DNA from 3 places in the Sorangium sp. So ce362 genome. Region 1 is predicted to be linked to each of the others. Evidence: riboswitches for the same ligand, from Rfam matches in the RefSeq annotation. Region 1 holds a riboswitch; each other region holds the start of a gene.

Region 1 (9,815 bases):
CGTCGTGGTAGCTCGTGCCCGCCGTGCCTCCGAAGAGGCGGCCGCCGTAGCCGCTCAGGTACATGCCGCGACGGCGCTGCGGAGGCTGGATATCGGCGGCCACCGCGGCCATGCCGTGCGCGAGGGCCGTCGCGAACCGCCGGCCGCGCTCGGGGTGGCCGACCAGCGCGGCGATCTCGTGCGCGTTGCGGACGAGGGCGGCGAGCCCGCGCATGGGGCCGAGGTCGTAGACGGTCAGGCCTGCCTCGCGCAGGCGCGCGATCGGGCGGGGGTCACCGTAACCGTTGAGGAGGATGAGATCCGGTCGCAACGCGAGGAGCACCTCGATGTCGGCGATGTCCTCGACGCGGGCCTTGCCGGCGTACCGGTAGCCGCGCGGCGAGCGGCGCGCGCCGTACCCGGTGAACGCGACGATGCGATCGGGCTCGCAGAGCTCCACGAGCAGCGCGTCCGCCACCGAGCTCGCCGACGCGATCCTGCGGAAATCGAGGAGCGCCACGGCGGCCCCCGCATGATCTTCGAGCGCGGCCGGGTTCTCCTTCGCCGCGATGCCGCCGGGCGCGCGCGCGGCGGTGTCCTGCGGTCCGGACGGCGACCGCGGGTCGGAGGAGCGCGGCAGCGCGGCAGCGGCCGCCGACAGGGCGAGCGCGCCGGCGAGCGCGCCGTAGTTCATCCAGGCGACGGCGCTCATGAGGGCGCTCCCCCGCCGAGGGCGTCCGGATCGACGGGCAGGCGGAAGCCGAGCGCGCCGCCCGGAACGAGCCGCACGTCGTAGATCGACTCCACGGCGCCCGGGCGGATGACGTCACGCGTCTCTCCCTGCTGCCGTATCCGGCCACGGTCCATGAGCACGGCGGCGTCGGTCCAGTCGAGCGCCTCCGCGAGGGGGTGGAGCACCACGACGACGCAGTATCCGTCGGCCGCGAGACGCCGGAGCAGCGCGTAGAGGCGAAGGGCGTGCCCGACGTCGAGCGCCGAGGTGGGCTCGTCGAGCAGGAGGATGCGGGCCTCCGTCGCGATCGCCCGCGCGAGGAGCACGCGCTGCCGCTCGCCGTGCGACAGCGCGGGGAACGGGCGGGAGGCGAGCGGCGCGGTGTCGGTCAGGCGCAAGGCGCGCGCGACGGCGTCCTCGTCGGCCGAGGCGGCGCGCACGCGCCCGATGTGGTGCGCATAGCGGCCCTGCGCCACGACGCTCGCGACCGTGAGCGGCGAGCGGAGCTCGGACTGCTGCGGGACGTACGCGGCGAGGCGCGCTCGCTCGTCCGCGCGGAGCCCGCGCGCGCGGCGCCCGCTCAGCCGGATGTCCCCCTCGAAGGGCACGACGCCGGCGAGCGCCTTGAGGAGCGAGGACTTGCCCGCCCCGTTCGGGCCGAGCACGGCGAGCACGCCGCCGAAGGGGGCCGTGAAGGACACGTCGTCGACGACCACGCGCCCTCCGCGTCGGACGCGCAGCCCGGACACGCCGATGGCCTCAGGCACGCTCCGCCTCCCGCTGCGAGCGCGCGAGCAGCACAAGGAAGACCGGCGCGCCGATGAGCCCTGTGATGACGCCGAGCGGCACCTCCCCGCGCGCGGGCAGGAGGCGCGCGACGAGATCGCACGAGGCGACGAAGACCGCACCGCCCAGCGCCGCGATGGGGATCAGCCGCCGGTGGTCGACGCCAAGGAACGGCCGCAGCGCGTGCGGCACGAGCAGCCCGACGAAGGCGACGTTGCCGCCGAGCGCGACAGCGCCGGCGGTGAGCACCGCGATCCAGAGGATGCAGAAGCGGCGCACCAGGGGAACGTCCACGCCGAGCGACGTCGCCTCCTCCTCCCCGGAGAGGAGCAGATCGAGGGGCTTGCCCCAGAACCACGCGGCGACGACGCCGGTGAGCACGAGCGGGGCGGCCAGGGCGACGTGTCGCGGGCTCGCGCCCGACAGGCCGCCGAGCGCGAAGGCGACGACGGCGCGGCCGAGCTCCCACCGCTCCTGCGCGAGGCTCGTGGCGAGGCTCCCCAGGCTGAGGAACAGCGAGGAGAGGAGGAAGCCGACGAGGAGGATGCTCAGGAGATCCCCGGGCGCGCGCACCAGCACGAGCACGAGCCCCAGGCTGACGACAGCGCCGGCGAGGCAGCCGGCCGGGAGCACAAGATCGGGGGGTAACCCGCGGATCCAGCGCTCGGCGACCGCGAGCTCCATGACGAGGAGGGCGACCTTGCCGCCGAGCACCGCGCCCGCGGTCGTGCCGAGCACCGACGGGTCAGCGAGGGGGTTCCGGAAGAGGCCCTGCACCACGACGCCGCCGACGGCGAGCGCGGCGCCGACGAGGAGCGCCGCCCCGAGGCGCGCGGCGCGCAGGGTCAGCAGGGTCGCCCGGAGGCCCGTATCGGAGAGGCTCGCCGTGCCGAGGACGAGCGAGGCCGCGGCGACCATCGCGAGCGCGGCGAGCAGGACGGCGTACACGAGGAGCACGCGGCCGCCCGGGCGCCGCGCCGCCGGCGCCTCGGGCGCGCTCGCGGCGCGCTCGATGTCGATTCCTTGCACGGTCATGTCACCCCCCCTCGCCCGCTGAAGCGGCGCATCAGAGCCCCCCGATGGATCGCGGCGGGAGCCCGATCGCGGTGTCGACGGTCACGTCCTCCAGCGGATCGAGCGCCCCGTTCGCCGTCACCTTCCAGCGCCGGAGCGTGCTCCTCTCCGCGTCGCTCAGCAGGCAGACGTCGCCGCATCCAGGCGAGCAATGCACGCCGCCGAAGGCGAAGGGCTGGGCCGCCTCGCCGAGCGGCGTGACATCGCCCGTGGCGACGTTCACCGAGAAGACGCTGTCGCCGGCGGACGCGTTGCCCCCGTAGGCCATCGCGAGGAGGACGTCCTCGGACGCGAAGGCGAGCGAGCGCTGGACCCCGGCGTCCAGCGCCCTGGCGACGCCGAGCCGCTTGAGCTCGCGGGGAGGGGCGGAGCGGGCGTCGTAGATCACGATGTCGCTCGTCGCCGGATCGAAGCTCATCGTGTCCGCGTCGAAGCGGCTCGAGCAGGCGACGGCCAGCCGCTCGCCCGAGGGCGACACGGCGACGCGGCCGCAGCCGTGGAGCCCCTGGATGTCGACCGTCCACGCGACGGCGCGCTGCTCCGGCGAGACGCCCACGAAGCGCCCCTCCCCCACGTCCGAGAAGTCCGCCGCGAGCCGGCCGAGCGACACGACAACGTCGTCGGCGACGCGCGTCATCCCCGACGGGCGCGGCAGGAGCCCCGCTCGCTCCTCCGGCAGGGCGATGCGCCCCTCGATGGAGTACTTCGCCGTGTCGAGGACGAGGAGATCGCCGCCCTCGTCGAAGGGCTCGGCGCCCGGGGTCGGGTTGCTCCCGAAGCGCGAGACGAGCGCGCGATCCGCGTCCACCTCGATGTAGTCATGCGGGTTGGACTCGAACCCCTGCCCGACCGGGAGCTGCGCGATGACCTCGGCGGTCTCGAGATCCATCCAGGTGAGCACGTTCGTGCCGTACCGATCGATCAGGACGACGCGGCCGGACGGCGGCGCCGTCGCCGGGACGTCCACGTCGCCGGACAGCGCGAGGCTGAGCCCCGGCTTCGCCGCGCCGCTCGACACGAACGAGGGCGAGAGGGTGGTCCCGTCGAGCCTCGACACAACGATGTTCGTCGACTGGTAGTCGCTCGTCACGATGGCGACGCCGCGCTCGCACGCGCGCGGCGCGCCCGGATCGCCTCCACGGCCGTCTGGAACGCCGCCCGTCGACCGCGGCGGCGGCTCCACGTTGCACCCGAGGAGCGGGATCGAGGCGGCGACCGCGAAGAGGCTGAGCTTCACCATGTGGACTCCAGTGCGAAAAACACGCTCCGTCCCGGGAGCGGATACCCGACGACGTCCGTGCGCCGCCCGTCGAGGAGGTTCGCCAGGCGAGCTCTCGCCGCGAGGTGACCTCCGAGCCACGTCGTCTCCGCCTCGAGGTCGACGGTCGCTTGCTCCGCGATCACGCCGAGGCCGGCGGGGTCGGCGTATCGGCTCGACTTGTACACGGCCCGGAGCTCGCCGGAGGCGCCCGAGAACACGGCGCCGCCCGCGGGCTTCCACGCGGCGTGGAGGCGCGGCGCGACGACGAGCCGGGAGCGGAACGGGAGGACGTCGTTGGCGATCGTCCGCTCCGGGGTCGTGTCCCGCGGCTCGAGGAGCGTCGCCGCGACCTCGGCGCGGAGGAACGCGGTGATCTCGACCCCCGTCAGGATCTCGGCGCCCAGGACGCGGGCGCGGCCGACGTTGTAGGGGGCCACGTAGCCCTGGCCCGTGCGCGCGTACGCGATGAGCCCGGAGGCGGCGCGCCCGAACACGAACGCGTCGACGTAGGCGCCGCGCAGCGCCGCGCCGCGCCGCGCCTGCGCCCGGACCCCGGCCTCGATCGTGACGCCGGACTCCGGCTCGAGCGCCGCGTTGCCGTGGACGACGCCCGAGACGCCGTACACCTCGCCGAGCGTCGGGACGCGGAGGTAGTGGCCGACGGTCGCGAGGACGCGGAGCCGGTCGCTCCCCGCCTCCACCCCGACACGCCCGGTCGGCGCGAGCACATCGCAAGGGCGCTCCGGTGCTGCGCCGGTGGCGTGGCACTCCCCGCTCGCGAGGGCGTGCAGCGCGAGCCCCTCGCCGAGGCGCACCTCCGCGCCGGCGGCGGCGCGCGCGAACGAGCGCCCCGCGCGGGCGAGCGGGATGTCGCCCGGCTCGCGCGAGATGCCCTCGCGCGCGACGGAGAGCATGGGTCGCACCCGGAGGCGATCGGAGAAGTAGAGCGTCGCCCCCAGCGTCTGCTCCAGGCGGCGGCCGGCGATGCGGAGCTCGCGCGCGTGGATCGCGAGCTCGAGGAGGGGATCGTGGATCTCGGAGCGCGCCTCGATGAACGAGGTGCGCGCCTCGAGCGTGTGCTCCGCCTCGCCTCCGAACGGGACCCGCGCCACGACGGACGCGAGCGCGCGCCGGGATTCCCCCCGCGCCCTCCGGGACGGCAGGAGCGCGAGCCGCGGCACGCCCTGCTCGCGGCCTGTGCCGTTCGCGATCACGTCGACGATCGCGCCGCGGCCGAGATCGACGCGCGCGAGCGCCCATGCGTCGATCATGCGCACGTCGGCGTTCTGCCGGCGCTGGACGGTGTCGTCGCTCGCGTCGAAGAGCGTGCCGCGATCGTCGACGAACGCGTAGCGGTTCGTCGCGGCCTCCGCGCTCACCCCGACGATCGAGCTCACCGGGCCCGCGCTGACGCCGGCGAAGGCCCACCCGCGCCAGGCGCCGAACGAGCCTGTCATCGCGCCCGCGCCGGCCATCGTCCGGGAAGGCCGCCGAGGCTCGAAGAAGATGGCGCCGCCCGGCCCGAGGCGATCGGCCTCGATGGGGGCGTTGCCGCGGTAGATCTCGACACGCTCGATGAGCCAGAGGGGCACGAGCGAGAGATCCGCCGTCCCCGCGACGTCGTCGTTCAGGCGGACACCGGCGAGGTACACGGGCGTCTGCGCGGCGGTCGCGCCCCGGATCGCGGCGGTCGCCGGTCCGCCGAAGCCGCCCGACTCGGTCACCTGGACGCCCGGCTGCGTGCGGAGCACGTCCGCGGCTTCGAGCCCCGCGCCGCCGAGGCGATCACGGCGCAGCACGGACCCCGCGACGGACCTGTCCCGGGGCGGCGCGGGCGCGAGCGCGCGCTCCCCCTCGACGCGCACCTCCAGCGGCGCCGGCGCTGCGGCAGCGCGATCGCCGCCCGGATCGCCCCCTGACCTGCGCAGCTCCTCCGCGAGGGCGGCCGGCGCGACCGCCACGGCGCCGCCGGCAGCGAGCACGAGCCAGCACCCTGCGCCGTCGCTCCAGCGACGACGCGCCACACGATCCGATGGATGAACCATTCACGCCCGCCTGCCCGCGTCGACCCAGCACTGCTCGGGTGAGAGCCAGGCGAGGGGGCTGCGTGACGGGCTACGGCACCGCGCGTGAGCGGGGTGGTCCAGAGCCTGCGCGCCTTCCCCTCGAAGGCTCAGGTCAGCGCGCGCCGGAGCACCGGCACGCGCACCTCGGCAGGTCTTCGGACTCACGGGCGCCGCGGCCGTCGCCGGTCGCTTTCCTACTGATCACCGCTTCCCAGGCCGCTCATGCGCTTGGCCCAGTGCTTGATGGTGATGGTCGTTCCCGTTCACCGCTGCGGGGGCAGTCCCGGATTCACACCGGGTTCCCTTTTCAGCTCGCCAGGCATGGCCGGGCGAGCACCGATGGCGGGGCGACTCCTGCCAGACTCCTCATGGAATGTCAACACAGAAGCGCCCGCACAGAAGCGCCCGCCCAGCGCAGCCCGTCGGCAGGCCACGGAGAGGGCACCCCGGACCAGCACCACGAATCCTTGACAGTTGTCAATCAACGTGTCATGAGTCATTTGAAATTGATTTTCGTTATCATATAATCGGTTGAGCAGCGGCCCGCGACTTCACGTCCAGAGCCCGATGAATCGAGCCCACGCGGCTCTCGAAGCCCATCGGAGCGGGATGTGACGACGTACCTATTCGTGCGGCGGACGCCGGCGGGCTACCTGGTCGTCGAGGGCCGCGCCAAGGATCAGATCAACCGCGGCGGCGAGAAGATCGCGGCCGAGGAGGTCGAGAACCACGTCCTCGCCCACCCGGCGGTGCGCGACGCGGCGCTCGTCGCCATGCCGGACGAGCGCCTCGGCGAGCGATCGTGCGCGTTCCTCGTGCCCCGCGGGCAGCCGCCGGCCGCGCGCGAGATCAACGCCTTCCTGCGCGAGCGCGGCGTCGCTCAGTACAAGGTGCCCGATCGCATCGAGTGGCTCGACGCGCTCCCCACGACGAGCGTCGGCAAGGTGGACAAGAAGGCGCTCCGCCAGTGGATCGAAGGCCGGCTCGCGCAGGGCGCCCAACGCTGAAGCGCGGCGCGGGCAGGGGCAGCGCGGCGACCACGCCTCTCGCGCCTCGCCCGAGCCGCCGAGATGAAACGCGGATCACGTGAGAGAGGAACAACCATGGCCATCCCCAGCATCCAGACCTATTCCATGCCACGCGTCGACGAGCTCCCGGAGAGCCGGGTGGCCCTCGACCTGGCGAGCCGCGCCGGGCCGGCGCTTGTCGCGCGTCCGGCCGGGCCGCTCAGCCGCCCTCCCCGGCCGTGAGCTGCGCGAGCGTGCGCTCCAGGTGCGACAGCCCTGCGGCGCCCGCGGATCGCGCCCTCAGCTTCCCCTCGCCGTCGAACAGGAAGTACGCGGGCCAGAGGCCGCCCGTCTGGAAGCGGTCGCCGATCGCGTGCGCGTTGTCGATGGCGACCGGCTCGTCCATGCCGGTCTCCTCCACGACGGCCTCCACCTGATCGACGCGCGTGTCGGACTCCTGGCGCGGCATGTGGACCGAGACGAAGCGGACGCCGCGGGGCCCGTACTTCTCCTTCCACGCGCGCAGGGTGGGCAGGTTGTCCTTGCAGAGCGAGCACGACACCGCCCAGAAATGCACGACGGCCGGCGCGCCCTTCAGCGACGCGGGCGTGGGCTCGCCGTGCAGCCAGCGCGTCGCGCCCTCGAACGAGGGCATCGGCGCGCCGCTAGGCAGCACGGCGCCGCTCCGCCGCGATCTCGATCGTGTCCTTGCCCGGCTTCCAGTCGGACGGGCACAGGCCGCCGGTCTGGAGCGCCGCGAGCACACGGAGCGTCTCGTCGGTCGAGCGGCCGATGTTGAGCGAGTGGATCACGGCGTACTGGAGCAGGCCCTTGGGATCGATGATGAAGAGCCCGCGCAGCGCCGCGTGGACGCCCTCGATGAGGACGCCGTACTTGCGCGCCACCTCGCCCGAGTGGTCGGCGGCGATCGGGTAGTTCACGCCCGCGATGCCGTTCTGCTCCCGGGGCATCATCGCCCAGGCCCGGTGGGTGTAGATCGTGTCGGTCGAGCAGCCGAGGAGGCTCGCGCCGAGCTGATCGAAATCGGCTCGCCGGTCGGCCAGCGCGAGGATCTCGGTCGGACAGACGAAGGTGAAGTCCATCGGATAGAAGAAGAACAGGAGCCACCGGCCGCTGTGATCCGACAGGGAGATCGAGAGATCGCTGCGGTTCGGGGCGGCGGGATCGAACGCGGGGAGCGTGAACTCGGGGGCGGGCTCACCCACTCTGGCGATGGACATGATTCCTCCGTGGGCCTCGTCGAGCACGGGCTCGATCGGCCGGTGCGCTGGCGATTGCGTCGTGCGTGCGTCGAACGATGGTGTCGACGCGGAGGTCGTTGTGCCGGGGCCCACGGCGTCAACTGCGGCGCGACGGGAGGCCCGGCGGGCCGGCGGCCCGAGCGCGCTCACGGCCCGGGCGGCGGGAGCGACGCGTCGGCCGGCGCGACGCCGGCGGCGACCGCGGGGTAGCGCTGGCCGTCGCCCGCCCCGGCCGCCTGCGTGACGAACAGCAGCGAGAACCCGGGGTAGGCGGCCACGCAGGGCGCGCGCGGCGCGAGCGCGGACGACGCGCCGAACACCGGCGCCGCCGCGCGCTGGAGCGGTCCGTCGGGACCGAAGCGGGCCGCGAGGCCGATCGCGGATCGCCCCGCGCTGTCGCGGCCCGCGTAGTAGACGCGCAGGCTCGGGCGGCCCGTGGCCGAGACGGCGAGCACCGGGGCGGGGTCAAAGACGGCGGCGCTGTCGAAGGGCTCGTCCTCGCTCACCGGCGCGCTGGCCCGCGCTCGCGCCGGCCGGGGCGCCGGCGCGAGCGCGGGGCCGTCGCCGACGCGCTCCCAGGCGAGGCCGTCGTCGCTGCGCGCCTCGCCCACGAACGAGGCGTCGCCGTCGCCCGCGATGACGTAGAACATCCGGAGCGAGCCGTCGGGCAGGCGGACCACGCCGGGGCTGCCGGGGACGGCGCCGCGCTCCCAGCCGCCGTCGCCGGACGCGAGCGGCGCGAGCACGGGCGATGGCGCACGCGCAAAGGCGACCCCGTCGGCGCTGCGCGCGAGGCCGATGCCGCCTTCCGCCGCGTAGTAGAGCCAGATCTCGCCGCCCACGAGGAGCGCCGAAGGGGCCGCCGCCACGCCGCCTTCCCAGGGCAGCTCCGGCGTGAGGACCGTCACGGACGCTCGCCCGAACGAGCGGCCGTCCGCGGCGTCGTGGCGGACGATCGCGTTCGGCGGGGCCAGCGGGTCCGGCGGGGCGTCCTCGGGGCGGAGCGTGGCGGCGAAGAAGCCGGCGGCCGCGAGCGTGGCGGGGTCGCCGTCGAGATCGACAACGGACGCGTCGCGCGCGAAGCGCTCGTCGTCGTTCATCACGTGCGGGGCTGCCCTGGAGTTGCCCAGCTCTTCCTGATCGATCGCCCGGAACGGCCCGGCGAGGGCGCTCGGCAAGCTGCCCTCGTCGCTGTCCGACGGCAGCGTCGCGCAGGACGCGGCGAGCGACACGCACGACAGCAAGAGCGCGGGGACCGCGGTCGAACGGCGGACGAGCGGGTGAGGAGGCCCATGCATGGCGGCGGATGCTAGCGCGCGTCGCGATCACCAGTAGACGCAGGCGGCAAGCTCCACCTCAGAACGCGGCCGTCACCGTCGCCCCGAGGTTCACCATCGTCCCGCCCGCGCGGTAATCGCCCACGAAATCCGCCGGGTTATCCTTCTCCACGATCACCTCCGGCAGCACCGACAGCTGCCCGTGGAGGTCGATCCGGAGCGACCCCGGCAGCTCCTCCAGCGGGCGATTCAGGACGGCGCCCGCGCCCAGCGACATCGTGTGCCGATCCGCATCGACGTAGTTCGTCACGCCCCGCTGCGGCGGGACCGGCGAGCGCTCGTAGACGTACCCCGCGCGGAGCGGGATCTC
Region 2 (9,815 bases), 4.8 Mb from region 1:
CTGGCGCGCGACGCGATCGAGCGTCTCCTCGACCGAGGGCCGCGTGATGCCGATGAAGGTCGGCTCGACGAGCTGGAGCCCGCGGCCCTCGCCGATGAGGCGCGCCATCTTGCAGAAATCGCCGTTCGCGTCCGGGTCGCTGGCCCCGCGCCCCACCACGACGAGCGCCGTCCGGGCCCGCGCCGCCGGGTCGTCCGGCAGCACGGACGCGGCGCGCTCGAACGCGAGCTCCGCGAGCGCCGGGTGCACGCCGAGGTGCCGCGCCGCCGAGAAGCGCACGCCCGGGTGCGCGGCCCGCGCCTGCTCGAGCGAAAGCGGGATGTCGTTCTTCACGTGACCCGCCGCGAACAGGAAGAGCGGCACGACCGCCACCCGGGACACCCGCGCCGCGAGCGCCGCGAGCGCGTCGGCGAGATAGGGCGTCGCGAGCTCGATGTAGCCGTGCTGCACGACGATCCCGGGCCGCGAGGCGCGGTAGTCGGCCACGAGCGCCTCGAACTCGGCGTTCGACGCGGCGTCGCGGCTGCCGTGGCCGATCAGCAGGAGCCCGTCGTCATGCATGCGAGCGCCTCCTCCAGGGTGAGCGGAAGGCCCGCGTGGCCCCGCAGGGGGGACGGGCTCATCCGGGTCCAGAGCTCCGCGACCCAGGGCCGCCTGAGCCGCGCCCGCGCGAGGAGCTCCCCGCGCGCGAACACCTCGCGCGGCGGCCCGTCCGCGAGGACCTGTCCGTCGCCGAGCAGGATCGCCCGCGTCGCGAAGAGCGGCACGAGATCGACCGCGTGCGTCGCGGCGACCAGCGTGGTCCCCTGCTGCTCGGCGAGGGCGCGCAGCGTCCGGCAGAGGGAGAGCTCGCCCTCCGGGTCGAGGCCCGCGGTCGGCTCGTCGAGCAAGAGCACGCGCGGCCGCATCGCCAGCATCCCGGCGATGCACGCGCGCTTGCGCTCCCCGAAGCTCAGCGCCTCGATCGCGCGGCCCTCGAGGTGCGCGATCTGCACGGCGGAGAGCGCCGCCTCGGCGCGGCGCCGCGCCTCGGGCGCGGGCAGGCCGAGGTTCCTCGGGCCGAACAGGACGTCGTCGAGGAGCGTCGCGCCGAGCAGCTGGTCGTCCGGGTCCTGGAGCACGAGCGCGGCGCCCGCGGCCACGGCGTCCGAGGGCGAGCCCACGCGGCGGCCCGAGATCTCGACGCTGCCGCCGGGCGCAGGGAGGAGCCCGACGAGCGTCCGGAGCAGCGCGGTCTTGCCGGCGCCGTTGCCACCGAGCACCGCCACGGACTCGCCCTCGGCGACGTCGAGGCGCACGTCGCGCAGCGCGGGCTCGGCGCCGCGGTAGCCGATCCGGGGGGCGCGCAGGGCGATGGCGCTCATCCCGCCTCCCCGGCGGCGACGCTGAGCCCGAGCGCCGCGAGGGCGGCGGCGGCGAACGCGAGGTTCGCGGCGGGCGCGCTCGCCCGGCGGTCGGCGACGGGGAGCTCTCCCTTGTAGCCGCGGAGCTGCATCGCGAGGGCGGCGTGCTCGGAGCGCTCCAGGGTCCGGAGCGCCACGACGCCCGCGACGGCGCCGGCCGAGCGCGCGGCGGCGCGCGGGTGCGCGAACCCGCCGCGGAGCGCGGCGGCGCTCCACGCGCCGTCGGCCGCGCGCTGGAGCACGCCGGCGAAGCGCCGCGCGAGCGCGAGCAGCTCGACGAGGGCCGCGGGCGCGCCGAGCCCGGCGAGCGCCGACTCGATCTCGGCGGGCGCGGCGGCGCTGGCGAGCCACCGGAGCACCGCGGCCGCCGCGAGGACGCGCGCGGCGATGGCCGCGGCGCGGTCGGCCCCCTCGCGCGTGAGGGCGTCGAGCGGGAACGGCGCGCCCGCGAGGAGCGGCTCCCCCGGGGTGAGCGCGAGCGCGAGCGCGGCCGCGAGCCCCCCGAGCCACGCGGCGGGCGCGAACGCGCGGAGGACGGCGCCCGCCGTCACGCCCTGGAGGCGGAGGGCAGCGCACGCGACGACGAGCAGCGCGGCCGGCGTGAAGGGCGAGCGCGCGCCCGCGGCGACGCAGCACGCGGTCACGGCGGCCCCGAGGCGGAGCCGGGGATCCACGTCGCGGAGCCGCGCGGGGAGGTCAGTCCGCACGGAGGCCTTCAACGCCGGGCTTGCCGCCGGGATCGCCGGCGGGCTGACCGGCGCGCTCGACGAAGAGCACGCGCGAGAAGTAGCCCAGGGCGAAGCCGGAGAGGAGCCCCGCCCAGAGGAACGCGAAGAGCAGGAGATCGCCCTCGAAGCCCGCGAACAGCGGCCCCGTGTCGTGGCGCCCCGCGTCCTCGGCGACGCGGCGGATCACGGCCTCGTCGACCCCGTCCCAGGAGGCGTTGCCGCACGCGACGAGCCCGAGCGCGGCGGCGGCCGGGAGCGCGGCGGTGAGCCGGAGCGCCGCAGCGCGCGCGCGCCGTGCGAACGCGGGCTGCGCGCGCTGCGCGACCCGCCGTGTCACGACGCCCCCGCGGCGAGCGGGACGACCCGGAGCCGCTCCAGGATGTCGGGCCGCCGGGCGCGCAGGAAGACGAGCGCCCCCGCGGTCATGGCGCCCTCGAGGAGGCCGAGCGGCAGCTGGGTGGGGACGAAGGCGAGGGCGACGCCGGTGAACATGGACGTCACCGACCCTTCGCCCGCGAGCCCGAGCGCGAGCTCGAGCGCCGTGGTCGCGTACGTGGCCCAGTCCGAGGTCACGCCGGCCAGGAACCCCGCGACCCAGAGGCTCGCGCCGCAGCGCTGCGCGAGCCGGAAGGCGAGGAACCCGGTGAACGCGCCCGCGATGCCCATGGACGCGACGTCGGCGCCGAGCGTGGTGAGCCCGCCGTGCGCGAGGAAGAGGGCCTGGATGAGGAGCGCCACAACGGTGACGAGGACGGCCATCCAGGGGCCGATGAGCACCGCGGCGAGCCCGGTGCCGCACGGGTGGGAGCAGGTCCCGGCGGTCGGCACCGGCACGGGCATGCACGAGATCGCGAAGACGGCGGCGGCGACGAGGCCGACGAACGGCTTGTAGAAGACGTCCTGCCGGGTGCGCTGCCGGAGCAGATGGAGGGCGATCGCCACGAAGGGCAGGGCGATCGCGTTCCAGACCGCGCACCAGCCGAGCGGCAGGACGCCTTCCGCGAGGTGCATGGCGGCCGCGGGCCGGGCCGCGAGGAGCGTCGCCAGGAACACGCAGGCGATGGACACGGCACGGCCGTGGGGACCGATTTCGGCGCTCCGGGTGAGATCCGCACCCGAACGCCACGAAGACGTGCGCAAGCTGCACCTCGTGGGGGGCTCGGGTAGGTCTCCCGGCTCATGGGTTCAGGGAGCTGTTCGAGCTCCCAGCGCTGCGTCCACCTTCCCAGGCCTGTTCATGAGGCCCAGTGGTCTTCGGAGGCAGCTCCCCACTCACGGTGGCGGTACCGCGCCGGTTTCGCACCGGCTTCCCTGTTATGCCCTGAGGGCACCCGAGGCGTAGATTGTCAGATGGATCTCGGTAGCCCCGTTTCGCGCTCGGCGTCAAGGACGTCGCGTCGCGATCGCGGGGGCGCTCGTCTCGCGGCGCAGCGCGGCGCGGCGAGCGGGCGGTCCTGGCGCTGCCGCGGCGTGCCGTGCGCTGTTGGCGCCGCCCTGTCGAGCCGACCGGCGGCGCCATACGGGATCGCGCCCTGTGCAATGGTGGAATCGGAGGCGAGGACGGGAAGGAGAAGGAGAAATTGACCGAGACGCACGAGGCAAAGCTTTCTCGAAAATGCTGCAAGCCTTGTGCTTCGGTAGTTAAAGTCTCTTTACTTGCTCGCCTCAGGGTCGCTGCTTACCCCGGCGTCCTGTCGGGGCGTGCGCCGCCCCATGCGCGCGGCGCAGGTTCTGGGCCCTCTCGGCGCGTGCGCGCCTCGTGCGCGCGGCGCACGCTCCGGTGGTTTTCTCGCGGCAGTGTGCCTTGTTCGTCCTGGCTCTTTACTTATGAGCAGGTGTTCCGTGCCTGGCTCCCTTCGTCGCGGCGCCTGCCGTGAGGGGCCGGCGGGTTCTCGTGTACTCCTTTCCGAGAACGCGAAAATGGACTCCGCCGGAGGCTGTCTGCCGTGCACGGGTATGCCCGGCTCGAACGCGCATTCGCCGGAATGGGCGGCGTCTGCGCTGTGCGGTCGTCTGGCTGTCCTCGTGCCGGGCGCAATCCGCTCACCTGCGTGCATACGTTGCACTTTGTTATCGACAACCTGCCCTTGGGTGCCACACTCTGATCACCGCATGCGCACCGGCGCGGTTTCCCCCCCCGGCCCGGAGCGCGTGCGGGTTTTCTTGAGCACCGCGACGGACGTCCACCACGCCGCCGCGGTCCCCCTGCCGCGGTCATGTCTGGCCCCCCTCCAGCATGATGCGCGGTATTTTTTTGTCCTCCGGCGTGCGGCTCGGAGGCTCACTTTCCGGTGAACGCGGCCTGTGATTTCGCCAGGAAAGCTTTCATTCCGAGCTGCTGGTCGTCGCTGCCGAAGAGCGCGGCGAAGGCCTGGGCTTCCAGCTCGTTGGCGGCGGCGAGATCGAGGCTCTCGCCGCGCAGGATGACGCGCTTGGCGGCGGCGACGGCGAGCGGCCCGCGCGAGGCGATCTTGAGGGCGGTGTCGCGGGCGCGCGCGAGGAGCTCGGTCGCCGGGAAGACGGCGTTGACGAGCCCGATCGAGAGCGCCTGCTCGGCGGTGATCATATCGCCTGAGTAGATGAGCTCGCGTGCGCGTCCGGGCCCGACCCGTCGCAGCAGCCGCTGGGTGCCGCCGAACCCTGGGATGACGCCCAGGTTCACCTCGGGCTGGCCGAGCTTGGCGCCCTCCGCGGCGTAGATGAAGTCGCAGGCGAGGGCGAGCTCGCAGCCGCCGCCCAGCGCGAAGCCGTTGACCGCGGCGATCACGGGGAACGGGGCGGTCTCGATGAGGTCGCCGAGGCGGTGGCCTGCGTCGGCGAACCGCTTCGCGGCGATGCTGTTCATGGCGGCCATCTCGGCGATATCGGCGCCGGCGACGAACGCCTTGCCGGCGCCGGTCAGCACCGCCGCGCGGATCTCGTCGCCCTCGGCGGGCGCGAGCAGATCGCGGAAGGCCGCGGTGAGCTCGCCGAGGACGGCGGGGTTCAGGGCGTTGAGCTTGTCCGGCCGCTGGATGGTCACGGTGGCGACGTGGCCCGCGCGCTCGACGGCGACGAACTGGAGCGTACCGCGAGCAGGGATCCCCGGCTGCTGTTCTTGAGCGGTCATGGGGTGGGGTTAGCAGCGCCCGGCGCCGGGGGGAAGCGCCTGCCTCGCGCCCCGGAAGGCGCCATTTCGTGCCCGCCTGGGCCTGCTATGTATTCATTGCGTTCCTGGACGCAGGCCGCGCGCGGTCATGGGGAATCGCGTAAACAGGCTGTCTCCTGAACCGCCAGAAATGTTCGCATCTCGCGGATGACGCGGCGTCCCTCCACCCCCGCCCCCGCCCCCGCCGTCTCTGTCGCGGCTCCCGCCTACACGGCCCTCCCCGTCTTCTGCCCCTTCTCGTCGTACACGTAGAACCCCCGCCCGCTCTTCTTCCCGTACCACCCCGCCGCCACGAGGTTCCGCAGCAGCGTGGGCGCCCGGTACTTCGAGTCCCCGAACTCCCGGTGCAGCACCTCCGCGATCGAGAGCACCGTGTCGAGCCCGATCAGGTCCGCGAGCTCCAGCGGCCCCATCGGGTGGTTCAGCCCGAGCCGCGCCCCCGCGTCGATGTCCTCCGGCGTCGACAGCCCCTCCTGGAGCGCGAAGCACGCCTCGTTCAGGAACGGGATCAGCATCCGGTTCACGATGAACCCGGGCTGGTCCTTCGAGGTGATCACCGTCTTGCCGAGGCCCACCGTGAGCGCCCGGACGGCCTCGTACGTCGCGTCCGACGTCTGCACCCCACGGATGAGCTCGACGAGCTTCATCAGCGGCACCGGGTTCATGAAGTGCATCCCGATGACCAGCTCAGGCCGGCCGGTCACCGCCGCGAGCCGCGTGATCGAGATCGACGACGTGTTCGACGCCAGGATCGCCCCCGCCGGCATCGCCGCGTCCGCGAGCTTGAAGATCCGGCTCTTCACGTCGAAGCTCTCGGTCACCGCCTCGACGGCCAGGTCGACCCCCGACAGGCCGGCGATGCCGTCCGCGACCGCGACGCGGCCGAGGAGCGCCTCCCGCGCCTCCGGGGCCATCTTCCCCTTCTCCACCTGCTTCGCGAGGATCGCGGCGATCTGAGCCTTGCCAGACTCCGCCACCGGCCTCGAGACGTCGCACAGGACCACCTCGAGGCCCGCGGCCGCGGCGACCTGGGCGATGCCTCGCCCCATCTGGCCCGCGCCGATCACCCCGAAGCGCTTGATCGTCGTAGCTTCCATGCCCGTGGTGGATACCCGAAGCCGAGGGCGCGGTGAATCGTCCATGCAGACGGCCCGCCCGCTGGCCGTCCCCGCGGCAGAAGCGCGCGAAAGCTGCGCCCGCGCTTTTGCCGCGGGGGCGAGGATCCTTGAAACCGTGTCGTCCGCCCGGCTATCTTCGCCCGGCCGTGAACGGACCGGACCGAATTCGCGAGGTCCGCGGAGATACGATGAGCGTTGAGACGATTCGGATGGCCCTCGGGCGCCTGCAGGATGAGCCCGAGAACGAGGCAGCCTGGAACGAGCTCGCGGAGGCCGTGACTGCTCCGAACAACGGCGCGGGCGCGGGCGACGTCGAGCGTCTGCTCGGCGCGGCGCGCGGGCGGCACGAGGAGCGGCACGAGTGGCAGGCCGTCGCTCGCCTCCTCGAGCTGGAGATCGCGCTCGCCGCCGGCAGCCCCGTCGAGGGCGCGATGCAGGCGGAGCTCGCCCGCGTCTACCACGAGGAGCTCATCGACGTCGAACGCGCGACGGCCGCCTACAAGCGGCTGCTCGAGCTGCGCCCCGACGACGACGCCGCCACCGAGGCCCTCGAGACCGACGCCTCGAAGCGCGAGCGATGGCGCGACCTCGTGGACCGCTACATGGCCGAGGCCGAGGCCGCGACCGACGGCGCCTTCAAGAGCGCGCTCACCACGAGCGCCGCCGACATCGGCTACCGCTACGGCCGCGCCGAGCTCGGCGCGAAGGTCGGCGAGCTCATCGATCTCGCCCTCCAGCTCGACCCGAAGAACCGCCGGGCCGCCAACCTCGCCGAGATCGCCTTCGCCGCCGCGGGGGACTGGGACGCCGTCGTCCGCGTCCAGTCGCTCGTCAAGGCCGAGGCCGAGCGCAAGGAGGACCGCATCGCGGCGGGCGTCCGCGCCGCCCGCACCATCAAGGCCCACCTCGATGATCCGGCCCGCTCCATCGCGGCCTACGAGGAGGTGCTCGATCTCTCGCCCGGCCAGCCCGAGGCGCTCTCGTTCCTGGCCGAGGCGTACTCCGCCGCGGGCGACTGGGATCGCCTCGTCGCCCTCTACGAGGACCAGCTCCGCAGCGGCGGCGTGAAGCCGGGCGACGAGCTCGGCATGCTCGTGCAGATCGCCATGGTCCACTGGCGCATGCGCGCCCAGCCCCAGGCGGCCGAGCCCTACTTCGACCGCGTGCGGCGCGCCGACCCGGCGCACGCCGGGATGCTCAACTTCTACCGCGAGGTCCTGGAGCAGCGCGGCGACAAGCCGCGGCTCACGACCATCCTCACGGACGCGCAGCGCGCCGTGCCCGACGGCCCCGAGAAGCGCGCCCTCGCCACCGAGCTCGCGCGGCTCGCCGAGTCGCAGGAGAACGCCGCCAAGGCGATCGAGCAGTACAAGTCCGTGCTCCGGACCGATCCGGAGAACCGCCAGGCGCGCGACGCCCTGAAGCGCCTCTACCTCCAGACCGAGGGGTACAACGCCCTCGTCGAGCTCCACCGGCAGGACCTCGAGCGCACGCCCGTCGACGACGTGGCCGGCAGGGTCGCCGTGCTCCGCGAGATCGCCGGGATCTACCGCGACCGCGCCAAGAACGACGCGGCGCTCGTCACGGTCCTCACCCAGATCGTCCAGCTCGACGACAAGGACGTCGACGCCGTGCGGGAGCTCACCCGCATCTACGAGGCGCTCGGGCGCTGGCGCGACCTGCTCTCGTACCAGCAGCGCCTCGCCGAGCTGACCGAGAGCCGCGCCGAGAAGGCGGGGCTCTACCGCGCCGTCGCGCGGCGCTGGTTCGACCAGTTCTCGAACGTCCAGAACTCGATCGCGGCCTACGAGGCGCTGCTCACCGTCGAGTCGATCGACGAGGAGGCGCAGCAGAAGCTCCGCGAGCTCTACCTGAAGCGGCGCGCCTGGCCGCAGCTCTACTCGCTCTACGAGCGCAAGCTCGACAGCGCCGAGGGCGCCGCGAAGATCGAGCTCCTCGGCGAGATGGCCAAGCTCGCCGCCGAGCGGCTCGATCGCGGCGGGGACGCGATCACGCTGCAGAAGCGGATCCTCGAGCTCGACCCGAGCGCCCCCGGGGTGCTCGACGCGCTGGAGAAGCAGGCCGAGCGCGAGAAGGACTTCGCCACGGTCGCCGAGGTGCTCGAGCGGCGCGTCGACCTCGCGGCCGACGACGCGGCGCGGCTCGTCTCTCTGCAGAAGCTCGGGGCCGTGTACGCCGAGCGCCTCAAGGATCCGGCGCAGGCGGCGCGGACGTGGCGGCGCGTGCTCACGCTCTCGCCGGGGCACGCGCGCGCGCTCCGCGTCCTGCGCGACGCGTACTTCGTCGCGGGCGACTGGGACGGGCTCGAGGAGCTCTACGCCTCGCAGAACGACTGGGAGGGCCTCGTCGACTTCCTCTCGGGCGCCGCGGACAAGGCGACCGACCCGGCCACGAAGCTCGACATCTCCTTCCGCGCGGCGCGGATCTTCGAGGAGCAGCTCAAGGCGCCCGAGCGCGCGGCGCGCTCGTACGAGCGCGTGCTCAGCGTCTCGCCGAAGGACGCGCGCGCCGCGGCGGCGCTCGTGCCGATCTACGAGGACGAGGAGAAGTGGGCCCGGCTGCCGGCGCTCTACGAGATCCTCCTCGACGCGACGGAGGACACCGAGGCCCAGGTCGGCATGCTGCGCAAGCTCGCGGCGGCGACGGGCGGCCCGCTCTCGGACAAGCCGAGCGCGCTCGGCTACGCGCGCCGCGCCTACGAGCTCAAGCCCGACGAGGAGGGGCTCGACCTGCTCGAGGCCTGGTCGCGGGCGGCGGGCTCCTGGGGGCCGTTCGTCGAGGCGGTCGAGGGCCGGCTCCGGACGGCGACGGACCTCACGACCGACGTCCAGCGCACGCTCCGGCTGAAGCTCGCCGAGGTGTACGCGCGCGAGATGGGCAAGCTCGACGAGGCGGTGACCGTCTACCGCGGCCTCGTCGAGGACGACCCGTCCGACGACGACACGGTGCGGGCGCTCGACGCGCTCCTCCGCGCGAACGAGCGGCAGGCCGACCTCAGGTGGCTGTTCGATCTCAGGGCGAGCCAGGTCGAGGGCGAGGCGCGCGCCGAGATCCTCGAGGAGTGGGCGACGCTCGAGGAGGAGGTCTTCGGCGATCCGGCGAAGGCGATCGAGCTCTTGCGCAAGGTCATCGCGCTCACGCCCGGGCGCATCAACGCGCTGCGGGTGCTCTCGCGCCTCCTGAACGCCGCGGGCGAGTACGAGGCGGCGGCCGAGATCGTGGCCACGCACCGCGACGTCAGCGAGGGCGACGAGCGGGCGCGGCGCGAGATCGAGCTCGCGACGCTCTACCTGGACCGGCTGGATCGTCCGGCGGACGCGTTCGAGGCGGCGGTGCGCGCGCTCGAGCTGTCGGCGCACGACCCGGACGCGATCGCCGTGCTCTCGCGGCTCGTCGA
Region 3 (9,815 bases), 3.8 Mb from region 1:
TCCTTCTCGAGCAGGCGCAGGACGATCGCCTCGCCCTGCGAGTGCGCGTCGGGGCGGATCGAGCGGGGGCGCGGCGGCGCGTGGGTCCGCTGCATCTCGAGGAGGGTGTCGCGGTCGTTCGCGCGGAAGGGGAGCTGCCCGGTGAGCATCTCGAAGAAGAGCACGCCGAGCGCGTAGAGGTCCGACTGCGCCGTCGCCTCCTCGCCGCGGGCCTGCTCGGGCGACATGTACTCGGGCGTCCCGAAGACCGCGCCCTTCGGGGCGAGGCGCGGGTCGCGCGCGATGGCGGCGAGGCCGAAGTCGAGAATCTTGACGAAGTCCTTCCGGCCGCCGCGGTGGGTGAGCAGGATATTGTCGCTCTTCAGATCGCGGTGCACGACGCCGAGGTCGTGGGCGCGAGCGAGCGCGGCGCACATCTGCTCGAGGATGTCCACCGATCGCGCGATCGGCATCGGGCCGCGCGCGAGCTCCGCCGAGAGCGGCGTGCCGACGAGGTACTCCATGACGAGGTAGAGCTCGCCCTCCTCGGTCTCGCCGATGTCGTGGATATCGATGATGTGGGCGTGGTCAACGCGGTTTGCGGCGCGCGCCTCGCGCAGCATCCACGCGCGGAGATGGGTCTCTCCGCGGAGATCGGGCCGGATGAGCTTCAGGGCGACGACCCGGTCGATCAGCACGTGACGGGCGCGGTAAACGACGCCCATGCCGCCTTCGCCAAGCCGTGCCTCGAGCCGGTACCTGCCGGCCACGACCTTGCCGATCAACGGATCGGTGCTCGAAGCCTTGGGACCTGCCGGTCGCTGAATCGCGCGCTCCATGGTGCCTTCGTTTCTCCTCAGCGCTCCCCAGAAGGGCGGTTCGCGTCTCTCAGGGGGCTTATTGCGCTGTGCGGTGAGTCGGATCGCTCGCTGAAGGTATCCGGTTTGAAACAGCCGGTCTATGGGCCCGCGGTCCGGTTGGGGAGGAATCTGGAGCGCGCTCCGCGTGGAGGTGGGGTGGGAGACCGGCGCCGATTGCGCGCATTCGAGCGTCCACGGATAACGGTGGAGGCGGGCAAGCCTCCGCAGGCGGGCAGCCGGCTGCAGACGGCCGCGCAGGCGGGGGCGCATCGCCTTGCAGACGCGCGCTCCCCGGGCGAGGATCGAGGGGCAAGCGACAGACGAAGCGCGCCCCGGCGCGCTCGCCATGGCGCAGATCTCCAGCGCGGCCATCCGCGGCGACGAGGGCGAGCGTGCCGCCGTGCCGCCGGACGATGTCCGTCGAGATCGAGAGCCCGAGGCCCGTCCCCTGCCCTCGCGGCTTCGTGGTGAAGAACGGATCGAAGATGCGCTGCGCGAGGTCGGGCGGTACGCCCGGGCCGCTGTCGGAGATCGCGACGGCCGCCATGTCCTCGTCCTCGTCGAGCCAGGTCTCGATGCAGATCGCATGCGCGCCGGGCGGGCCCGGCGCCGCTTCGCCTTCGCCCGCCCCCTCCGCCCCGGCCGGCGGGGCGGAGGCCCGCGCAGGCGGCGCGGCGCTCGCCTCCTCCAGCGCCTGGATGGCGTTGACGAGGAGGTTCATGAACACCTGGTTGATCTCTCCGCTCTGGCAGGTGACGAGCGGCAGCTCGCCGTAGCGCTTGATCACCTCGATGCGCGCCTGTCGGAGGCGCGGGCCGAGCAGGAGCAGCGTCTCCTCGAGCCCGGCGTGCAGATCGACGGGCAGCGGCTCGCCGGAGGCGCGCGAGAAGCTCTTCAGGTTCGTCACGATGCGGACGCTGCGCTCGACCGCGCGGTGGACGAGCGTGGAGATGCCGACGAGATCGTCGAGCGCCGCCTCGGTCTGGAGCTGCGCGCGGAGCGCCTCGAGCGCGCGGCGGCGGTCGTCCGGGAGCTCGCGCTCGGCGGCGCGGTAGGCGTCGAGGACGGCGCGGAGCTCGGCGGCGAGCTCCTCGATCGGCTGAGCGGCGCCGGCGATGGCGTTCAGGGGGTTGTAGATCTCGTGCGCGACGCCGGCGACGAGCTCGCCGATGGAGGCGAGCCGCTCGCCATGGATGAGCGCGGCCTGCGCCCGCTTCAGCTCGGACAGGGCGCGCGTGAGCTCCGCGGTGCGCGCGGCGACGTTCTCCTCGAGGCCGGCGCGCTCGCCCTCGAGCTCGGCGATCGTCCGCGACAGCGCCTGCCGCATGCGCTCGACGCTCTCGCCGAGGCCCACGACCTCCTTCGGCCCGGACAGGCGCGGCACCGCGGCGTCGAGCTCGCCGCGCGCGACCTCGTCGGCGGCGCGGGCGAGCTGCGCCATCGGCCGCGACAGCTCGCGCGCCGCCCGCGCGACGACGCCGAGGGCGGCGAGCACGAGGAGGGAGAACGAGGCGAAGAGCGCGGTGATGGCGTTGAAGTCCTCGTCGAAGGACGAGCCGGTCGCCAGCGCGCGGTAGAGGCCGATCGAGGAGAAGAGCGAGAGGAGCCCCGTGAACAGGAGCGGCAGCCCGAAGTCGCGGAGCATGCGCCGCCGGAGGGGCATCGGGGCCGCGCCGCCGCGCTCGGGCGCGCCCGTCCACGCGCGCAGGAGGTCGACCGCCCGCGCGACCGAGTCCTTGTGCCACGCGCGCTGGTAGAACGAGACGCCGAAGGCGAAGAGCGCGCCGAAGCCGAGCTGCATGAGCGCGTCGGCGACGCTGAAGGTGGCGCCGGGGCTGAAGGTGGCGCCGGGGCGCACGTAGGCGATGCCGATCGCGGTGCACCCGAGCCACAGCGCGAAGTTCAGGGAAGCGAGGACGTCGGGGAGCCGCTCGGCGCGGGTGAGGCCGCGGCCGAGCAGGGCGCGGTCGCCGGACGGGCCGGCCCGGAGGGCGGCGACGATCGGGCGCGTGGCCGGGCGGACGGCGAGGGTGAAGCCGAGGGTGCCGGAGAGCGCGAGGAGGGGGACGACCTCGAACCACGCCTGGAACACGACCTGGCTCTGGGTGCGGAGGAACGCGACGCAGAAGAGCAGCATGACATGCCCGCCGACGATGCCGGCGGCCGTCGCCGACTCGGCGAGCCTCGGCCGGAGCGCCGCGGCGAGGGCGCGCGCCGAGTCGGCCTCGGAGGCGCCGCCGTCGGCCGCGTCGGCGCGGAGCAGGCTGCGGTAGATGGCGCGGCGCATGCCGCCGGCCATGACGCCGAAGGCGACGGCCGTGACCAGGAGGCCGAGCCACGAGGGGGGCGTCGCGTGGCCGATCCCGAGCGGACCCGGCCAGGAGGAGGGCGCGGTGGGGGCGCCCCGGAAGGCGAGCGGCGAGACCGCGAGCGGCCACGAGAGGGTGCGGATCGCCGCGGCGATGGCGAAGCCGCGGTCGCCGCGGCGGACGAGCACGCCCGAGAGCGCGGCCGAGAGGGCCATCGAGGCGAGCAGGAGGATCGCCGGCCACGGCGTGGTGAGGGCCGCGGGGACGACGGCGGAGAGGAACAGCAGGGCCGAGAACAGCTCCCAGCCGGTCGCGACGAGCTCCGCGCGGGCGCGCGGCGCGCGCGGGGCGCGGAGCTGGGAGGGCGGCGGGGGGCTCACGGGGAGGGCGGCATGGAAGCGCAGGGCGCGCGCCATCGCAACGGCGCGCGCCTTGGGGCTACTGCCAATGAAGCGTCGCCCGCCCGATCGCCGTGAAGGGCCACCCCGGCGAGTAGTGGATCCCGGTGACCGCAGCCGGCTCGTACGGCAGCCGCGAGTCGCTCGCGAACTGGACCTCGCGCCACGTCGTGTCGAGGAGGTTCTGGATGTCCACGGCCGCCTCGACGTTCCTCCACCGGAGCCCCGCGTTCGCGTCGACGACCGTGAACCCCTCGGCGGTGAGCGACTCGTCCTCGGTCGCGGGCCGCGCGCCGATCGCCTTGACCCGCAGCGCGGCGAACGGCGTGAACGCGCCGAACGTCGGGCGGACGCCGACCCCCGCGGTCAGCGTCCGGGTCGGCGCGAGGGCGACCGCGCTCGCGTTGCCGGCGTTCACGCGGAAGCGCGCGCGGGTGAAGGTCGCGTCCACGTCGGCGAAGAGCCAGCTCCCGAGCCGGTAACGCGCGCCGATCTCGACCCCGTAGCGCCGCGTCTGCCCCGACGCCTCGGTCACGCCGGCGTCGCCGCTCCAGACCAGCTCGGAGTCGAGATCGAGCAGGAACCCGGCCGCGCTCAGCGAGAGGCCGCGCACGGGCGCGACCCGCGCGCCGACCTCGTAGCCCATCGCGGGGGTGATCAGCGTCGCCGCCCCCTGGGCCAGCACCACGCCCCGGGCGTCGTTCGAGTGGAAGCCGCGCCCGTAGTGGGCGAAGAGATCGACCCCGTCGATCGGCGAGACGATCGCCGTGAGCTTCGGGAGGAGCTGCATCTGCCCCTGGACGCCGCTCGACCTGTTCCCGGTCGCCTGGAGGTCCTCGCGCAGATCGTCCACGTTGACGTCGATCCACTGCCCGCGCGCGCCGAGCACGAGGCGGAGCCAGCGCCGGAGCCGGGCGTCCTGCTCGACGTAGACGCCGATCTGGCCCTCGTCGATGTGGGTCCGGTCCCTCTCCTCGAGCCGCTCGCGCGCCTGGTCGTGGTGGAGCGACTTGTCGATCCCGTCCGCGCGGAGCTGCGCGCCGAGCGAGGTCGTGAACCTCGCCCCCCCGAGCTCGAACTGCTTGCGGAACCGGAGATCGGCGCCTGCGACGGTGCGGTCGTCGTTCTGCTCGATCTGGTCGCCGTGGTCGGGGTCCTCGCTGAAGAACGTGAAGTTCGAGTACAGCGTGAAGCGATAGCTGAGGAGGTAGGCCATCGCGCTCAGGTCGGCGTCCCGCCACGCGGTCGAGAGGGAGACGGACCCCATGTGCCGCGCGGTCGACCCGCCCTCGGTCGGATCGACCGCGCCGAAATGATCGATGCACGGCTGTCCGAAGGCGGAGGGCGGCGGGTTCAGGCCGCCCTGCTCGCCCTCGCCGCACACGGCGCGCGCCGGGATCTGGCCGGAGCCGGACCAGGTCGACCCGTAGGACATCCAGGTCATCTGGACCTTCCCGGTGCCGCCGAGGTCGTGCGTCGCCCTCAGGAACACGTTGAAGCGCTCGAGCTGCTCCGGATTGAGGAACGGCCCGTCGTTCCGGTAGACCTCCGCCGCGGTCACCGCGCGCCAGCCGTCGCCGAGATCCGGCGAGGCGATCACGAGGCCGCGCAGGATGCCGTACTGCCCCACGCTGAGCTGCGCGGTGCTCTCGTCGAGCTTCTCGGCGAAGCGGAGGTTGACGGCGCCCGCCGTGCCGAAATCGCCGATGCTCGCGTAATAAGGCCCCTTGTAGCCGTCGAGCCCTGTCACGAGCTCCGGGATCATGAAATAGAGGTCGGTGAAGCCGTGCCCGTGGCCGTGGCTGACCAGGTTGACGGGCACCCCGTCGACGAAGAAGGCGACGTCGGTCCCGTGGTCCGCGTCGAAGCCGCGCAGGAAGTACTGGTTCGCCTTGCCGCCGCCGGCGTGCTGCACGGCGAAGAGCCCGGGGACCGCCTCGAGGATGTCGCCCGGCCGGAGCCTCGGCCTGAGCTCGAGCTCGCGGTACCCGACCGAGACGCGCGATGCGGCCTCGCTTCCCGGCTTCTCCGCCTGCACCGTGACCTCGAGCGCGCCCCCGTCCGCGGGCGCCTCGGCGCGCGCCGGCCGCGCGGCGGCCAGCAAGAGGGCCAGTGCGGCCATCCGACCGAGCGGATGGCGGTGTGCGTGGCCGATCGTGACCGTCTCGCGGAGCATTCATGTCCTCCTTCGCTGCAATCGCGCGGAGCGGCGGCGGGCCGCTCGTGTCGAGCTCCGCGGGGAGGAAAAGGCGAATCCGGCGCGATGCGCTGGACCGACCTCTCGCCCCCACGGGCGACCGAAAGGCATCGCGGGGGGCGGTTCGGGATCCGGGACGTGCGCAGAGATGCACCGGCTCGGACCTAACCGCCTCCCTCGAGGCTCCCAGGTCGAACCGGCATCGGATGTCTCCCCGTCGCCGGGCGCTGGCAGGTCTTCGGGCTCGCGAGCGCTCCGGCCGGGCCGGCTTCCTACTGTCCACCGCTTCCCAGCCCTCGCGGGCCAGTGCTTGTCGTGGGAGGTCGTTCTCGCTTACCGCTGCGGGGCAGCCCCGGAATTTCACCGGGTTCCCTATTCAGCCTGGACAGGCGCCCAGGCACCAGCGCGGTCGCACCCTAAGGTGGCGCCCCTCCGGCTGTCAATCGTTCCCGCTCACCTCGCCCGCTCCGCTCGCAGCGCTCGCGCCGCTCGCGCCGCTCGCGTGAGGCCTGCTCGACCCCTGCGCGACGTCCGGCGTGCGGGCCGAACGTTCGAGCTCTAGCGAGGATGGGCTCGCTCCTTCGTGGAGCGCGTGCTACACGGCCGCCGCTGTACATATATGCCGCGTAACGACCTCCGCAACATCGCCATCGTCGCCCACGTCGACCACGGGAAGACGACCCTCGTCGATCACATGCTCCGCCAGTCGGGCGCCTTCCGGGAAAACGAGGTCGTGGCCGAGCGGGTCATGGACTCGAACGACCTCGAGCGGGAGCGCGGCATCACGATCCTCGCGAAGAACACGAGCATCCGGTACCGCGGGGTCAAGATCAACATCGTCGACACGCCCGGCCACTCCGACTTCGGCGGCGAGGTCGAGCGCACGCTGATGATGGCCGACGGGGCGCTGCTCCTCGTCGACGCCGCCGAGGGCCCGCTGCCGCAGACGCGGTTCGTGCTCTCGAAGTGCCTCCAGCGCGGCTTCCCGATCATCGTCGTCATCAACAAGATCGACCGGAGCGACGCGCGCGCCCACGAGGTGCTCTCCGAGGTGTTCGACCTCTTCTGCGATCTCGAGGCGAGCGACGGGCAGATGGACTTCGCGACGCTCTACGCGGTCGCGAAGTTCGGCCAGGCCAAGCGCGAGCTCGAGGACGAGGCCACGGACCTCGTGCCGCTCTTCGAGACCATCCTCGAGCGGGTCCCCGGCCCCTCCGGCGACCCCGACGGGCCGCTCCAGGTCATCGTCAGCAACACGACCCACGACGACTACGTGGGCCGGCTCGCGGTCGGCCGCGTGGTCCGGGGCACCGCCCGGTCCGGCGTCGACGTCGCGCTCCTCGGCGAGGACGGGCAGTCGCGCGGCTACGTGAAGATGCTCTACGCCTACGAGGGGCTGAAGCGGGTCGCTGTCGAGAGCGCCGTCGCGGGCGAGGTGATCGCCATCGCGGGGATCGATGCGGTCACGATCGGCGACACGATCGCGGATCTGGCGCGCCCCGAGGCGCTGCCGCGGATCGTGGTCGAGGAGCCGACGATCAAGATGAAGATCGGCGTGAACACGTCGACGTTCGCCGGCAAGAGCAAGCAGTCGAAGTACCTGACGAGCCGTCACCTGAAGGAGCGGCTCGAGCGCGAGGCGATGAAGAACCTCGCGATCCGGGTGGAGCCGACCGAGGTGCCCGACACGTTCGTGGTGCTCGGCCGCGGCGAGCTCCAGCTCGCGATCCTGGTGGAGACGATGCGGCGCGAGGGGTACGAGATGCAGCTCTCGAACCCCGAGGTCGTGACGCGCGAGATCAACGGCGAGGTGATGGAGCCGGTCGAGCTCGTGGTCGTGGACGCGCCGGACACCTACGTCGGCATCGTGACCGAGCGCCTCAGCGGCCGACGCGGCCGGATGGTGAAGATGACGAACCCCGGCTTCGGGCGCGCGCGCCTCGAGTTCCGGGTGCCGTCGCGCGGGCTCATCGGCTTCCGTGGCGAGTTCCTGACGGCGACGCGCGGGACGGGCCTGCTCAACACGATGTTCGACGGCTGGGCGCCCTGGGGCGGCCCGATGATGCGCCGCCCGACAGGCGCCATCGTCGCCGATCGCGTCGGCGTGGCGACCCCGTACGCGCTGCACCACCTCCAGCCGCGCGGGATGTTCTTCATCGTCCCCGGCGTCGAGGTCTACGAGGGGATGATCATCGGCGAGCACAACCGGCCGAACGACACCGACGTCAACGTGATCAAGGAGAAGAAGCTGTCGAACGTGCGCAACCACGGCAAGGACGAGAACGTCCTCCTGGCCAGCCCGCGGCTGCTCACGATCGAGACGGCGATGGAGTGGATCGACGGCGACGAGCTCGTCGAGGTCACGCCCGACGCGGTGCGCGTCCGCAAGAAGGTGCTCGCGTGCAACCGCCGGGAGCGCCGCGAGGACGCGATCGAGCAGTCGCAGGCGGTGGAGTGATCGGCCGGGGGCGCCCGGCGGCGAGCGCCCCTCCCCTGCCCGCCCGGGTGTAGGCTTCCGGGGATGAGAACGACGCTGCTTTCAGCGCGGTTGGCTTCGCTCGTCGCGCTCGCGGGGGCGAGCGCCTGCGGCGGAAACGTGGTGCTCGACGGCTCCGCGGGCGGCGACGACGGCTCCGGGGGCGCCGGCGCGAGCGCGACCTCGAACGCGACGTCGAGCGCGAGCGCGGGCCCGCAGACGGCGAGCTCCAGCGGGGCGGGATCGGCCGAGTCCGTGAGGGCCTCGTGCAATTTCTTCTGCGACCTCTTCGAGGACACGGCGTGCCGGGAGCCCGGCTGTCGCGAGGCCTGCGCCGATCTGCTCTCGGAGCCGCGCCCCTGCAACGCCCTGGCCGCGCCGTACTTCGACTGCATGGGCGGGATCGTCCACATCGGGTCGTTCACGACCTGCGAGCAGATCTCGGCGTGGCTCGATCCGCTCTTCGAGTGCCTGGGCTCCCGCGAGTCGGCGTGCGACGCCGAATTCGTGTACGTGGACTGCGCGCCTGCCTTCAAGGCGCACAGGGAGTGTCAGCTCGGCCAGGACCGGTAGCCGGGGGCGCGCGTCACCGGGTCTCGCGCGGCCGCGCGCCGGGCCGCAGGGCGCCGCGCAGCGGCCCGAGGGCGTCGATGACGAACGCGACGAGCGCCTTGACGCGCGGCACCCCGCGCGTGTCGCGGTGCACCCCGAGCCACAGCGCGCGCTCGGGCGGCGGCGACGGCGGCGAGAGCAGGCGCAGCCCCGCCGTCGCGTCGCCCAGGGGGCGCGGCAGGCAGACGAGCCCGACGCCGGCGGCCCCCATGGTCGCCTGGGTCTCGCGGCCGTTGGTGCGGGCGGCGACGCGGGCCTTCGCGGCGACGGCGCGCAGCCACGACAGATCGGCGATCGCCGGCGGCTCGTCGTTCATCGTGACGAGGGCGTGGCCCTCGCACTGCCGGTCCCAGTCGGGCAGGCCGCGCTCGGCGAGGTAGGCCTCCGAGGCGTAGAGGCCGAACCCGATCCGCGCGACCTCGCGCTGGAAGACCTCGTGGTGCTCGAACGCGGCGGGGCGAAGGGCGATGTCCGCCTCCCGCCGCGGGAGGCTGAGCCAGCGCGCATCCGCGATGAGGTCGACGGAGATGGCGGGGTGGCGCGCGAGGAAGGGGACGAGCAGCGGCCCGAGGACGCGGACGGCGAGCCACTCGGACGCGGTGATGCGGAGGTGGCCTCTCAGGCCGGCGTCGCGGCCGGAGGCGGCGCGCTCGGCGGCGAGCGCGCCCTGCTCCATGCGCTCGGCGTGGCCGAGCACGCTCTCGCCCGCGGCCGAGAGCGCGAACCCCGACGGCGAGCGCTGAAAGAGCTTCGCCCCGAGGCGCCGCTCGAACGCGTCGATGCGCCGCCCCACGGTCGGCTGGGTGACCTTGAGCGCGCGCGCGGCGGCCGAGAGGTTGCCGTGCCGCGCGACGGCGAGGAAGTAGCGCAGATCGTCCCAGTCGAGCATGGCTCTCGCGCGCGGGGCGCGGCTGCCCGGGAGCGCGCCGCGCCATGCAAAGATGCATGGCGAGTATACGGCGATGGCGGATCGCCGGGCAACGG

What was found. Region 1 has a riboswitch for cobalamin ahead of WMF17_RS20160 (TonB-dependent receptor domain-containing protein). Riboswitches for the same ligand answer to the same signal wherever they lie in the genome.
Region 2: another riboswitch for cobalamin. It lies ahead of WMF17_RS01590 (energy-coupling factor ABC transporter permease); the one in region 1 lies ahead of WMF17_RS20160 (TonB-dependent receptor domain-containing protein).
Region 3: another riboswitch for cobalamin. It lies ahead of WMF17_RS05625 (TonB-dependent receptor); the one in region 1 lies ahead of WMF17_RS20160 (TonB-dependent receptor domain-containing protein).

The regions. Positions count from the first base shown of each region.
Region 1 is NZ_CP150332.1:5,184,749-5,194,563, forward strand. It holds gene WMF17_RS20140 (ABC transporter substrate-binding protein) at 1-691, opposite strand, end outside; gene WMF17_RS20145 (ABC transporter ATP-binding protein) at 688-1,479, opposite strand; gene WMF17_RS20150 (FecCD family ABC transporter permease) at 1,472-2,533, opposite strand; gene WMF17_RS20155 (hypothetical protein) at 2,565-3,812, opposite strand; gene WMF17_RS20160 (TonB-dependent receptor domain-containing protein) at 3,806-5,857, opposite strand; cobalamin riboswitch at 6,029-6,255, opposite strand; partial or broken gene WMF17_RS20165 (AMP-binding enzyme) at 6,529-6,906, shown strand; gene WMF17_RS20170 (hypothetical protein) at 7,003-7,149, shown strand; gene WMF17_RS20175 (TlpA family protein disulfide reductase) at 7,127-7,561, opposite strand; gene WMF17_RS20180 (peroxiredoxin) at 7,572-8,147, opposite strand; gene WMF17_RS20185 (hypothetical protein) at 8,315-9,466, opposite strand; gene WMF17_RS20190 (OmpP1/FadL family transporter) at 9,525-9,815, opposite strand, start outside.
Region 2 is NZ_CP150332.1:395,346-405,160, forward strand. It holds gene WMF17_RS01570 (CbiX/SirB N-terminal domain-containing protein) at 1-561, opposite strand, end outside; gene WMF17_RS01575 (energy-coupling factor ABC transporter ATP-binding protein) at 537-1,364, opposite strand; gene WMF17_RS01580 (CbiQ family ECF transporter T component) at 1,361-2,110, opposite strand; gene WMF17_RS01585 (hypothetical protein) at 2,100-2,468, opposite strand; gene WMF17_RS01590 (energy-coupling factor ABC transporter permease) at 2,465-3,199, opposite strand; cobalamin riboswitch at 3,277-3,481, opposite strand; gene WMF17_RS01595 (enoyl-CoA hydratase/isomerase family protein) at 4,413-5,240, opposite strand; gene WMF17_RS01600 (3-hydroxyacyl-CoA dehydrogenase family protein) at 5,486-6,376, opposite strand; gene WMF17_RS01605 (tetratricopeptide repeat protein) at 6,586-9,815, shown strand, end outside.
Region 3 is NZ_CP150332.1:1,415,791-1,425,605, reverse strand. It holds gene WMF17_RS05635 (protein kinase domain-containing protein) at 1-818, opposite strand, end outside; gene WMF17_RS05630 (ATP-binding protein) at 877-3,564, opposite strand; gene WMF17_RS05625 (TonB-dependent receptor) at 3,587-5,722, opposite strand; cobalamin riboswitch at 5,956-6,163, opposite strand; gene typA (translational GTPase TypA) at 6,363-8,201, shown strand; gene WMF17_RS05615 (hypothetical protein) at 8,265-8,792, shown strand; gene WMF17_RS05610 (LysR family transcriptional regulator) at 8,806-9,720, opposite strand.